DNA from 3 places in the Amycolatopsis sp. NPDC026612 genome. Region 3 is predicted to be linked to each of the others. Evidence: riboswitches for the same ligand, from Rfam matches in the RefSeq annotation. Region 3 holds a riboswitch; each other region holds the start of a gene.
What was found. Region 3 has a riboswitch for S-adenosylmethionine ahead of AB0F15_RS21145 (aminotransferase class V-fold PLP-dependent enzyme). Riboswitches for the same ligand answer to the same signal wherever they lie in the genome.
Positions count from the first base shown of each region.

Region 1: it holds a riboswitch for S-adenosylmethionine, as region 3 does, so the genes downstream of both, AB0F15_RS06345 (ATP-binding cassette domain-containing protein) here and AB0F15_RS21145 (aminotransferase class V-fold PLP-dependent enzyme) in region 3, are expected to answer to the same signal.
Region 2: it holds a riboswitch for S-adenosylmethionine, as region 3 does, so the genes downstream of both, thrC (threonine synthase) here and AB0F15_RS21145 (aminotransferase class V-fold PLP-dependent enzyme) in region 3, are expected to answer to the same signal.

Region 1 covers NZ_JBEZYB010000004.1:167,705-170,970, reverse strand. Annotated here, with positions in the region: gene AB0F15_RS06350 (4-(cytidine 5'-diphospho)-2-C-methyl-D-erythritol kinase) at 1-842, opposite strand, end outside; gene AB0F15_RS06345 (ATP-binding cassette domain-containing protein) at 982-1,995, opposite strand; SAM riboswitch class I at 2,204-2,294, opposite strand; gene rsmA (16S rRNA (adenine(1518)-N(6)/adenine(1519)-N(6))-dimethyltransferase RsmA) at 2,442-3,266, opposite strand, start outside.
Region 2 covers NZ_JBEZYB010000055.1:116-3,381, reverse strand. Annotated here, with positions in the region: gene rpsT (30S ribosomal protein S20) at 303-563, shown strand; gene holA (DNA polymerase III subunit delta) at 771-1,751, opposite strand; SAM riboswitch class I at 1,900-2,033, shown strand; gene thrC (threonine synthase) at 2,046-3,266, shown strand, end outside.
Region 3 covers NZ_JBEZYB010000021.1:95,430-98,695, reverse strand. Annotated here, with positions in the region: gene AB0F15_RS21155 (potassium/proton antiporter) at 1-322, shown strand, start outside; gene AB0F15_RS21150 (M23 family metallopeptidase) at 413-1,066, shown strand; SAM riboswitch class IV at 1,163-1,277, shown strand; gene AB0F15_RS21145 (aminotransferase class V-fold PLP-dependent enzyme) at 1,318-2,652, shown strand; gene AB0F15_RS21140 (hypothetical protein) at 2,793-3,266, shown strand, end outside.

The DNA.
Region 1 (3,266 bases), on a different contig from region 3:
GCCGCGACCGCCACGGCCGACTGCGCGTCTTCGCAGAGGAACGCGCACGTCGGGCCGGAGCCGGACACCGTGCCCGCGAGCGCGCCCGCGTTGACGCCCGCCCGGAGCGTGCGGCGCAGGTCGGGCCGCAGCGAGACCGCCGCCGCCTGGAGATCGTTGCCCAGCAGCAGCGCCAGCTGACGCGGGTCACCCGAAGCCAGTGCCTCGACGACCGGGGTGTGCGAGCCGATCCGCGGCGGGTTGCCCGCCGCGCGCAGCCGGTCCAGCTCGTTGAACACCTTCGGCGTCGACAGCCCTTCGGCGTCGAAGGCCAGTACCCAGTGGAACGTGTGCCGCGACAGCACCGGGACGAGCTGCTCACCCCGCCCGGTGCCCAGCGCGGTGCCGCCGTAGAGCGCGAACGGGACGTCGCTGCCCAGCCCGGCGGCGATCCCGGCCAGCTCGTCGCGGGTGACGTCGAGGTTCCACAGGCTCGCGAGCCCGACCAGCGTCGCCGCCGCGTCGGCGCTGCCGCCCGCCATGCCGCCGGCGACCGGGATGCCCTTGCGCAGCACCACCCGGACCTTCGGCTCGCCGGTGCGGCCGACGTGGGCGGCCAGCGCTTCGACGGCCCGCCAGGCCAGGTTTTCGGGGCCGGTCGGGACCAGGCCCTCGCCCTCGCCGTAGACCTCGATGCCGGGCTCTTCGGTGACCGCGACGGTCACCTCGTCGGTCAGCGACAGCGCCTGGAACACGGTCACCAGCTCGTGGTAACCGTCTTCGCGCAGGTCGTCGACCGAGAGGTGCAGGTTGACCTTGGCCGGAACCCGGACGGTGACTGGGGGCGGAACTACGGCGAGCACCCGACCAGCCTACGTGCCCGCGAAAACGCCCCGATGCGAAGTGCGCATCGGGGCGTTGACAGCCGGGGCTCCGCCACCCGGACCCCCGCAAAGCCCGGAGCGACAGCCGGGGCTCCGCCCCGGGCCGGGGCTCCGCGGTTCAGGCGGCCGCGACCCCCTGCGGGCCACGGGCGTGGTAGCTGACGTGGCCACCGCGCTCGGCGACCCACGCCAGCGCCGCGTCGGCCCGCTCGCCGCGGACGCCGAGGCGGAAGCGGCCGACCGGGGTGTCGCCGATGCGGGTCAGGCCGCCGCCGATGGTGGCGAACTCGACGTCGAAGCGGCCGGCGGCCTCGGGCAGCAGCGCGCCCACCGACGCGAAGCCGACCAGCACGACGTCGGCCGAGCGGTCGTAGCGCGCCACCTGCGAGCGGGTGGTTTCGATGGCGGGCAGCAGCGCCTGCGCGGTGCGGCTGGCCGGGTCGGAGATCAGGTCGAGCACCGTGCCGCGCTCGACGACCGTGCCGTCCTCCAGCACGGCGACGTCGTCGCAGACCCGGCGGACCACACCGGCGTCCGGAGTCGTGAGGACGACGGTGACACCCAGCTCGGAGCGGGCCCGGTCGAGGACGGCGAGGACGGCGCCGGCTTCTTCCGGGTCGATGCCGGCGGTCGGGTCGTCGGCGAGCAGCACGGCGGGAGCCGCCGCCAGTGCCTTCGCGACCGCGACGCGACGGAGCTGACCGGCGGACAGCTCGCCGGGGCGCTGTGCGGCGCGCGGGGTCAGGCCGACGAGGTCGAGCAGCGAGCCGACCCGGCTGCGGCGCTGCGGGCCGTCGATGCCGAGCTGCTCGAGCGGGGAAGCGATGTTGCCGGCGATGGTGCGTTCGGCGATCAGCTCGGGCTTCGTCGAGACCACACCGAGCTGACGGCGGATCTCGCGGAGCCTGCGGCCGTCGAGGGTGCCGGTGTTGAGGCCGTCGAGGCGGACGACACCGCGGTCGGGGCGCTCCTGCAGCGCGATGCAGCGGGCGAGGACGGACTTGCCGGACCCGGCCGGACCGACCACGCCGAACAGCGAGCCCGCTTGGACGTCGACGCTCACGTCCCGCAGGGCGACGACCGAATTTCCGTTGATGGCAAAGGTTTTGGACAGGTTTTCGACGGTGATCACGAAGGCTCCAGAAAACGGGGTGCGCGCAGAGGCGCGACACCCGGCCGCAAGCGAAATCCGTCCGTTGTGGACGGTGCATGAAGAAGAGGTGGACCGGCTACGACAAGCTCAGTTGGAGCGTCGACATGCGGTCACGGAGCGGCGGCCTTCGTCGACTACGCGACGCTTGGTCAGGAGCAGGGGGCGAGCAACCCTCTTCATCGAACGGCCTCCATCGGTCCTGGCGGTAGCACCTGCCCTGTGGAGGGTGGTTGCTGCGACTTCGGCGAGCCAGGTCTCTCAGTCGCTCGGGATGGACGTACTGAGTAAAACCGATCCCGAGGAGCGAAAGCAAGCCCATCAGCCCAGATCACACGACTGGCGGTGTCCGAATCGCGGGATCGAGGGCGGAGAGGGCGAATTTCACCGCCTCCACAGTGGAGCCGGTGCCGGAGCCGCCGCGGCGGCTAACGCGCGGCGGCGATCCGGACGAAGTCGTGCACGTCGAGCTGCTCGCCGCGGGTCCTGGGGTCGATCCCGGCGGCCGTCAGCAGCTGACCGGCCCGCTCGGCCGAACCCGCCCAGCCGGCGAGCGCGGCACGGAGGGTCTTCCTGCGTTGTGAGAAAGCGGCGTCCACCAGGCCGAACAGCAAATCCCGGTCTTCGGACGCCGTCGCGTCCCCGCGTTCGAACGCGACGAGCGCGGAATCGACGTTCGGCACGGGCCAGAACACCGAGCGTGGCACGGCGGCGACCTTGCGTGCGGTGCCGTACCAGGCGAGCTTGACGCTCGGCACGCCGTAGATCCGGCTGCCGGGGCCGGCGGCCATCCGCTCGGCGACCTCGGTCTGCACCATGACCAGACCGGTCTTCAGCGAGGGCACCTCGGCCAGCAGGTGCAGCACGACGGGCACGGCGACGTTGTAGGGCAGGTTGGCGACGAGGGCGGTCGGAGCGGACAGCTGGTCGGCCGTGACGCGCAGCGCGTCGGCACCGAGGACGGTGAGGCGCTCGGCGGCCTCGGGCCCCCGCTCGGCGACCGTCTCGGGCAGCCGCGCGGCGAGCTTCGGATCGATCTCGACGGCGACGACCCGCGCGCCGGTGGCCAGCAGCCCGAGGGTCAGCGACCCGAGGCCGGGCCCGACCTCGAGCACGACGTCGTCCGGCCCGATCTTGGCGAGCTCGACGATCCGGCGGACGGTGTTGGGATCGTGCACGAAGTTCTGCCCGAGCTTCTTGGTCGGCCGCACGTCGAGCTCGGCCGCCAGCCCGCGGATCTCGGCAGGTCCCAG
Region 2 (3,266 bases), on a different contig from region 3:
AAACCCCGGTCCTCCAGGCTTTTGCCCCGTCAGATGAACGACCGGCCGTCCGGGCCCGCCGATGGTGCCGCTCGGACCAGTCCCGCCGGCCCTGGTTGTGTGGTGCGGGCTGTTCGGACCGGCGACGGAACCCTAGGCACTACCGTCGCCCACGGTACTCCCGGCTCCGGACGCCGGCGGCCGGGCTGTTAAAGTGGTCGCTCGCTGCCCGTGCGGCATTCCGTCATGGAGGAAACCCGCTCTTCGAGCGGGGCCACTTCAGCGCGGCGGCGAATCTCACCGAGTGAAACAGGAGTTGCCCTATGGCCAACATCAAGTCGCAGATCAAGCGCATCACGACGAACGAGAAGGCGCGTCAGCGCAACCAGGCGATCCGGTCCTCGGTGAAGACCGCGATCCGCAAGGTCCGCGAAGCCGCCGAGTCCGGCGACAAGGCCAAGGCCGTCGAGCTGCAGCGCGACGCCGCCCAGAAGCTGGACAAGGCCGTCTCGAAGGGCGTCATCCACGCCAATCAGGCCGCCAACAAGAAGTCGGCGCTGGCCAAGCGCGTCAACGCGCTCTGAGCTGGTTGATTTCTGGAAGGCCCCGGCTTCGGCCGGGGCCTTTTCCATGCGCGGAGGTGCGGCGGCTCGGCGCGCCAGCCTCAGCGGCCGACCTTGACAGGCGACCAGCTCCAGACGGCCCCGCCGTCAGCGGCTGCCCTTGGAGGCAGCCACCTCAAGCCCGTCAGCGGTCGCCGTTCGCGGCAGCCACTCCGGACGTCCGCGGCCTCAGCGGTCACCCTTCGCTGCGGCGACCTCCAGGACCGCGCGCTCCAGGGCGTAGCCGGGGTCCGCTGCCACGCCCTTGACCTCGGCGTTCAGCCGGGCGACCACGCGCATCGCCGTGGCCAGGCCGTCAGGGTTCCAGCCGCGGGACTGTCCCTGCGCCTTGCGGATCTTCCACGGCGGCATGCCGAGTTCGCCCGCCAGCTGGTTCGGGTTGCCCCGGCCGGCGGCGGAGACCCGGGCGATCGTGCGGACCGCGTCGGCGAGCGCGTCGGCGACCAGGACGTGCGGGACGCCGAGCTGCATCGCCCAGCGCAGCGATTCCAGCGCCGCCGCGCGGTCGCCGCTGACCGCCTTCTCCGCCACCGCGAACCCGGTCACGTCGGCGCGGCCGCGGTGGTAGCGGCGGACCGCGTCGGCGTCGACGGCTCCGTCCGTATCCGCGACCAGCTGCGTCGCCGCCGAGGAGAGTTCCCGCAGGTCGGAGCCCACGGCGTCAAGGAGGGCGGCGACCCCTGCCGGGTCGATCTTGCCGCCGACCCGGCGCACCTCGTGGCGCACGAACTGCTCCCGCTCGGCCGGCTTGGTCAGCTTCGGGCACTCCGTGATCGCGGCGCCGGCCTTCTTCAGCGCCGCCGGGAGCGACTTGCCCGCCTTGCTGCGCCCGCCACCGGTGTGCACCACGACGACCACGACCCCGTCCGCCGGGTCCTTCAGGTAGCCCGCCACGGCGTCGGCCAGCTCCTGCGAGATGTCCTGCGCCGACTCGAGGACGATCACCCGGCCCTCGCTGAACAGCGAAGGACTGACCAGTTCGGCCAGCTCAGGGGCTGTGAGATCGGACACCCGGACCCGGGTCAGCTCGGCCGTGGCGTCCATCGCGCGGGCGGCGGCGAGCGTCTCCCGGACGGCGCGCTCGATCAGCAGTTCTTCCTCACCCAGCACCAGCTGCAGCGGGGCCGGGGCGGTGGCTTGCGCGGTCACCCGCGAATCCTCTCACTTGCTCAGTCGTGCGCCCGCTCCGGTGATGTCGAGCGGGCACCATGGCACGGCCCGAGCGAGATGTCGTACGGTGTAGCCGAGGCAGCTCGCCCCGGAAAGTTCCGGCGTGCGCGCACCGACAACTGAATACCGCTCATCCAGAGGGGCAGAGGGAACGGCCCGACGAAGCCCCGGCAACCGGCGTACAGCCCGTCATCCCGCGATCGCGGGGTAGCTGACGACCACGGTGCCAATTCCGGCCCGCTCCGGCGGGGCAGATGAGGAAGGAACCTCGCGATGACCGCAACCCTCGGCACGACCTCCACCACGAAGACCCCGGATCTCGGTCCGGCTGTCGAACTGGTGTCGAAGGAAGAGGGCCACCGGCAGCCACTCGCTCCCGAATTCGTCTCCGCCGAAGACTTCTCGCCGCTCGAGGTCGCCTACGACTTCGGCCGCGTCCGCCGCGAAGACATCGAGGCCGGCCCCAAGAACATCTGGCGCTACAAGAAGCTCCTCCCGGTTCCGTCCAACGTCGAAGAGATCCCGAACACCGAGCCGGGCGCGACCCGGCTGGTCCGCGCCGACCGCCTCGCCAAGGAACTCGGCCTCAAGCGCGTGTGGGTCAAGGACGACACCGGCAACCCGACGCACTCGTTCAAGGACCGTGTCGTCGCCGTCGCGCTGGCCGCGGCCCGCGAGTTCGGGTTCGAGGTGCTCGCGTGTCCGTCGACCGGCAACCTGGCCAACGCGACGGCCGCCGCCGCGGCCCGCGCCGGCTGGCGGTCGGTCGTGCTGATCCCGAAGTCCCTCGAGCGCGCCAAGATCCTCACCACCGCGGTGTACGACGGCGATCTCATCGCCATCGACGGCAACTACGACGACGTCAACCGCCTCGCCACCGAGCTGGCGGGTGAGCACCCGAAGTGGGCGTTCGTCAACGTGAACGTCCGGCCGTACTACTCGGAGGGCTCGAAGACGCTGGCCTTCGAGGTCGCCGAGCAGCTCGGCTGGCGCATCCCGCCGCAGATCGTCGTGCCGATCGCCTCCGGTTCGCAGTTGACCAAGGTGGACAAGGGCTTCCGCGAGCTGGGTCAGCTCGGTCTCGTGGAGGCCAGCCTGTACAAGGTGTTCGGCGCACAGGCCACCGGTTGTTCGCCGGTGTCGGCTGCGTTCCGCGAAGGCCACGACGTCGTCCAGCCGGTGAAGCCGAACACGATCGCCCGCTCGCTGGCGATCGGCAACCCGGCCGACGGCCCGTACGTGCTCGACATCGTCAACCGCACCGGCGGCGCGATCGAGGACGTCTCCGACGAAGAGGTCGTCGAAGGCATCCGGCTGCTGGCCCGCACCGAAGGCATCTTCACCGAGACGGCGGGCGGGGTCACCGTCGCCACGGCGAAGAAGCTGGTCGAGACGGGCAAGCTGGACCCGGACGCCGAGACGGTCCTGCTGATCACCGGCGACGGCCTCAAGACCCTCGACGCGATCGAGAACCACGTCGGCCCCAAGGCGACG
Region 3 (3,266 bases):
GAAGTCCGAGGCGCACGAGATCGAGGTCGACTCCGCGCCGCTGGACGAGCTGGGGGCCGAGCTGCTGCAGGTCCGGATCCAGCCCGGGTCGAAACTGCACGGCGTCTACCTGTCCGAGCTGCGGCTGCCCGTCGGGGCGACGATCAGCCTGGTCGTGCGTCAAGGCGCCAGCTTCACGCCGCAGAAGACCAGCCGGCTGCAGGAGCACGACCAGCTGCTGGTCGTCACGACGACGGCCGTCCGCGACACGGCCGAACGCCGGCTCCGGGCCGTCGACCGGGCCGGCCGCCTGGCTCGCTGGAAGGGCGAGTCCGGCCAATAACGGAAATTCACGAACAGGCTTCCCAGTAGTCCCTCTTTTGGCTTAATGTGCGCTCGATCGAGTGAACATGGCGCCGAAGGAGTGCACACGGTGACGAAACTTTCCGTGCGGGGGACGAGCCTGGCCGCAGCGGTCGTCGCGGCCGTGGGGCTCCTCTCCGCCCCTGTAGCCGCCGCCGCGGGGCCCTTCCCGGCCTTCGCCCTGCCGTTCGAAGCCGGCCAGCAGGTCTACTCGGCGGGCATCCACTCCGACGACGGCAACGCCGGCGTGAAGAACGCCATCGACTTCAGCCCCGCCGACGGCACGGTGCGGGCGGCGCTGGCCGGCACCGTCCACCTGCAGCACTGTTCGGGCGGCGACTGGGTGACCGTCGATCACGCGGGCAGCTGGCGGACCGGCTACTACCACTTGGAAGGCATCCAGGTCACCGACGGTGAGCACGTCGAGGCCGGTGCAGTGCTCGGCTCGACCGGCAACGCGCTCCCGTGCGGTGGCAGCAGCACCGGCGCCCACGTGCACTTCACGCTCTGGACGCTCCCGGACGCGGCCGCGGGCGACTGGGACAACGTCGCCTTCGCCCGGATTTCGACGACGGTCGCGGCGGCCGCGGGTGAGCCGGTCGACGGCAAGACCCTCGGCGGCTGGCGTTTCGCCGCGGGGACCGAGCAGTACTCGGGCACCGCGACGCACGTCGCGGACGACACCGTCGTCCCGCTGCCGGGCCGCTTCCGCGCGAGGGCCTGACGCAGCTCCGCGCGTGAAGCGGGCGCTTGTGATCGGCGTCTCACATCGTGAAGCGGGGTTGGCCACCGGACACACTCTCGGTTACCTTCGGAGCCAGGTCATGAGTGCCAGCGCGAAGCCCCGGCTTGCTGGCCGGCAACCCTCCTACCGCGGTGGGGTGCCCCGGGTGAAGACCGGGCCGGTCGCGCCGTGCGACGGGCAAGCGCGGGCCCCTCGCCGGGGGTCCCCCGGACTGCCGAGGAGGCACCCCGATGACTCTCGCCATCGATCGCACCCAGCTCGAAACCGTGGTCTCCCAAGACATCCCCGCCGTCGCCGGCGCGTCGCTGCGGGTGCCGCTCGTCACCGGCGGCGACATCGGCTACGCCAACCTCGACCACGCCGCGAGCGCCCCGTGCCTCGACGCCGTCCGCAGCGCCGTCGACGAGTTCCTGCCTTGGTACGCCAGCGTCCACCGCGGCGCGGGCTTCGCGTCGCAGGTCTCCACCCGGCTCTACGAGCGGACCCGCGACACCCTGCGCCGGTTCACCGGTGCCCGGCAGGCCGACACCGTCGTCTTCACCCGCAACACCACCGACTCGTTCAACCTGCTCGCCCGCAGCCTGCCGCGGCACACCACGGTGGTCGTGTTCGACACCGAGCACCACGCCGCGCTGCTGCCGTGGGCGGGCCCGAACGTCCGGCGGCTGCCGACCCCGCGCACCCGGCTGGCCGCGGTGTCCGCTGTGGACGAAGCGCTCGCGGATTCCCCGCAGGGACCGCGGCTCGTGGTCGTCACCGGAGCGTCCAACGTGACCGGTGAGCTGCTCCCGGTGGCGGAGATCGCCGCCGTGGCGCGCAGGCACGGCGCCCGCGTCGCGCTCGACGCCGCCCAGCTGGCCCCGCACCGCCGGATCTCGATCAAGGAACTGGACGTCGACTACGTCGCGCTGTCCGGCCACAAGCTGTACGCCCCCTTCGGTGCGGGCGCGCTGATCGGCCGCGCCGACTGGCTGCGCGCGGCCCGGCCGTACCTCGCCGGCGGCGGTGCGACCAAGCTCGTCACCGAGGACGCCGTCGTCTGGAACAGCGGGCCGGAGCGCCACGAAGCCGGTTCGCCCAACACTGTCGGCGTGTACGCGCTCGGCGTCGCGTGCGAAACCCTGAGCCGGAACTGGGCCGCCGTCGAGGCGCACGAGCAGGCCCTGCTCGCCCGGCTGCGCAAGGGACTCGAGGGCATCCCGGGCTGCGCCGAACTGCGGCTGTTCGACGCGCCGGTCGACCGGGTCGCCACGGTGAGCTTCGTCGTCGACGGCTTCGACCCCGGCTGGCTCGCCGCGGTGCTGTCGGCCGAGTACGGCATCGGCGTCCGCGACGGCGCGTTCTGCGCCCACGTCGCGGCGCGGCGGCTGATCGCCGTCACCGGCGGCGCCGGGCAGCAGGCGGTCCGCGTCAGCCTCGGCCTGGGCAGCACGGAAGAACACGTCGACCGCGTGGTGCTGGCGCTGCGGCAGATCGTCGCGCGCGGAGCCCGCTGGGAGTACGCGAAGGTGGACGGCCGCTGGGCCCCGGTGGGCGACCCGCGGGAGCTGCCGCCCTTCTGCTGAGCGCCCGCCCGGGCCGATGGGTTTCGTTGGTCCTGCCGGGGTTCACGCACCGGGCGGTTCGTCCTCGGCACCGTCGGCGCGCTGCTCGCGGCCTTCATCGCCCCTGCTGCGCGGAAACCCGCACCCGATAGCCTGAGGCGATGGGGAGTGCACGGCGGTACTGGTTCCCGCTGGCCGCGCTGGGGTTCGCGCAGCTGGTGATGGTGGTCGTCGACCTGATGCCGGACGAGCCCGCGCCGATCGGGCAGTTCGCGACGGGCTACCAGCTTTCCCAGAGCCTGTCCGGCTTCGGCACCGGCGGGGTCGGTGGCGGGCCGGGTTCGATGACCGCGGTCGCGGTGGACGTGGTGCCCTCGGCGACGCTCGGCTGGCTCGCCGGTCTCGCCGGCGTGGTGCTCGCCGTGGCCGCCTGGTACTGGCGAGAGCTGCGCAGGGCGGGCACGCCCCCGCGTCCCGGGCGGTTCCTGCTCGGCACCCTCGGGGCGCTGGCCGCCGTCCCGCTGCTCGACCTGGTCGGCGCCCTCCAGTTCCGGCTGGGCGGCGACCTGCGCGGCCCGCTGCTGGCGGCGCTGGGTCTCCTGCTGCTGGCCGGATACGAGCGCAGCCGGTTCCTG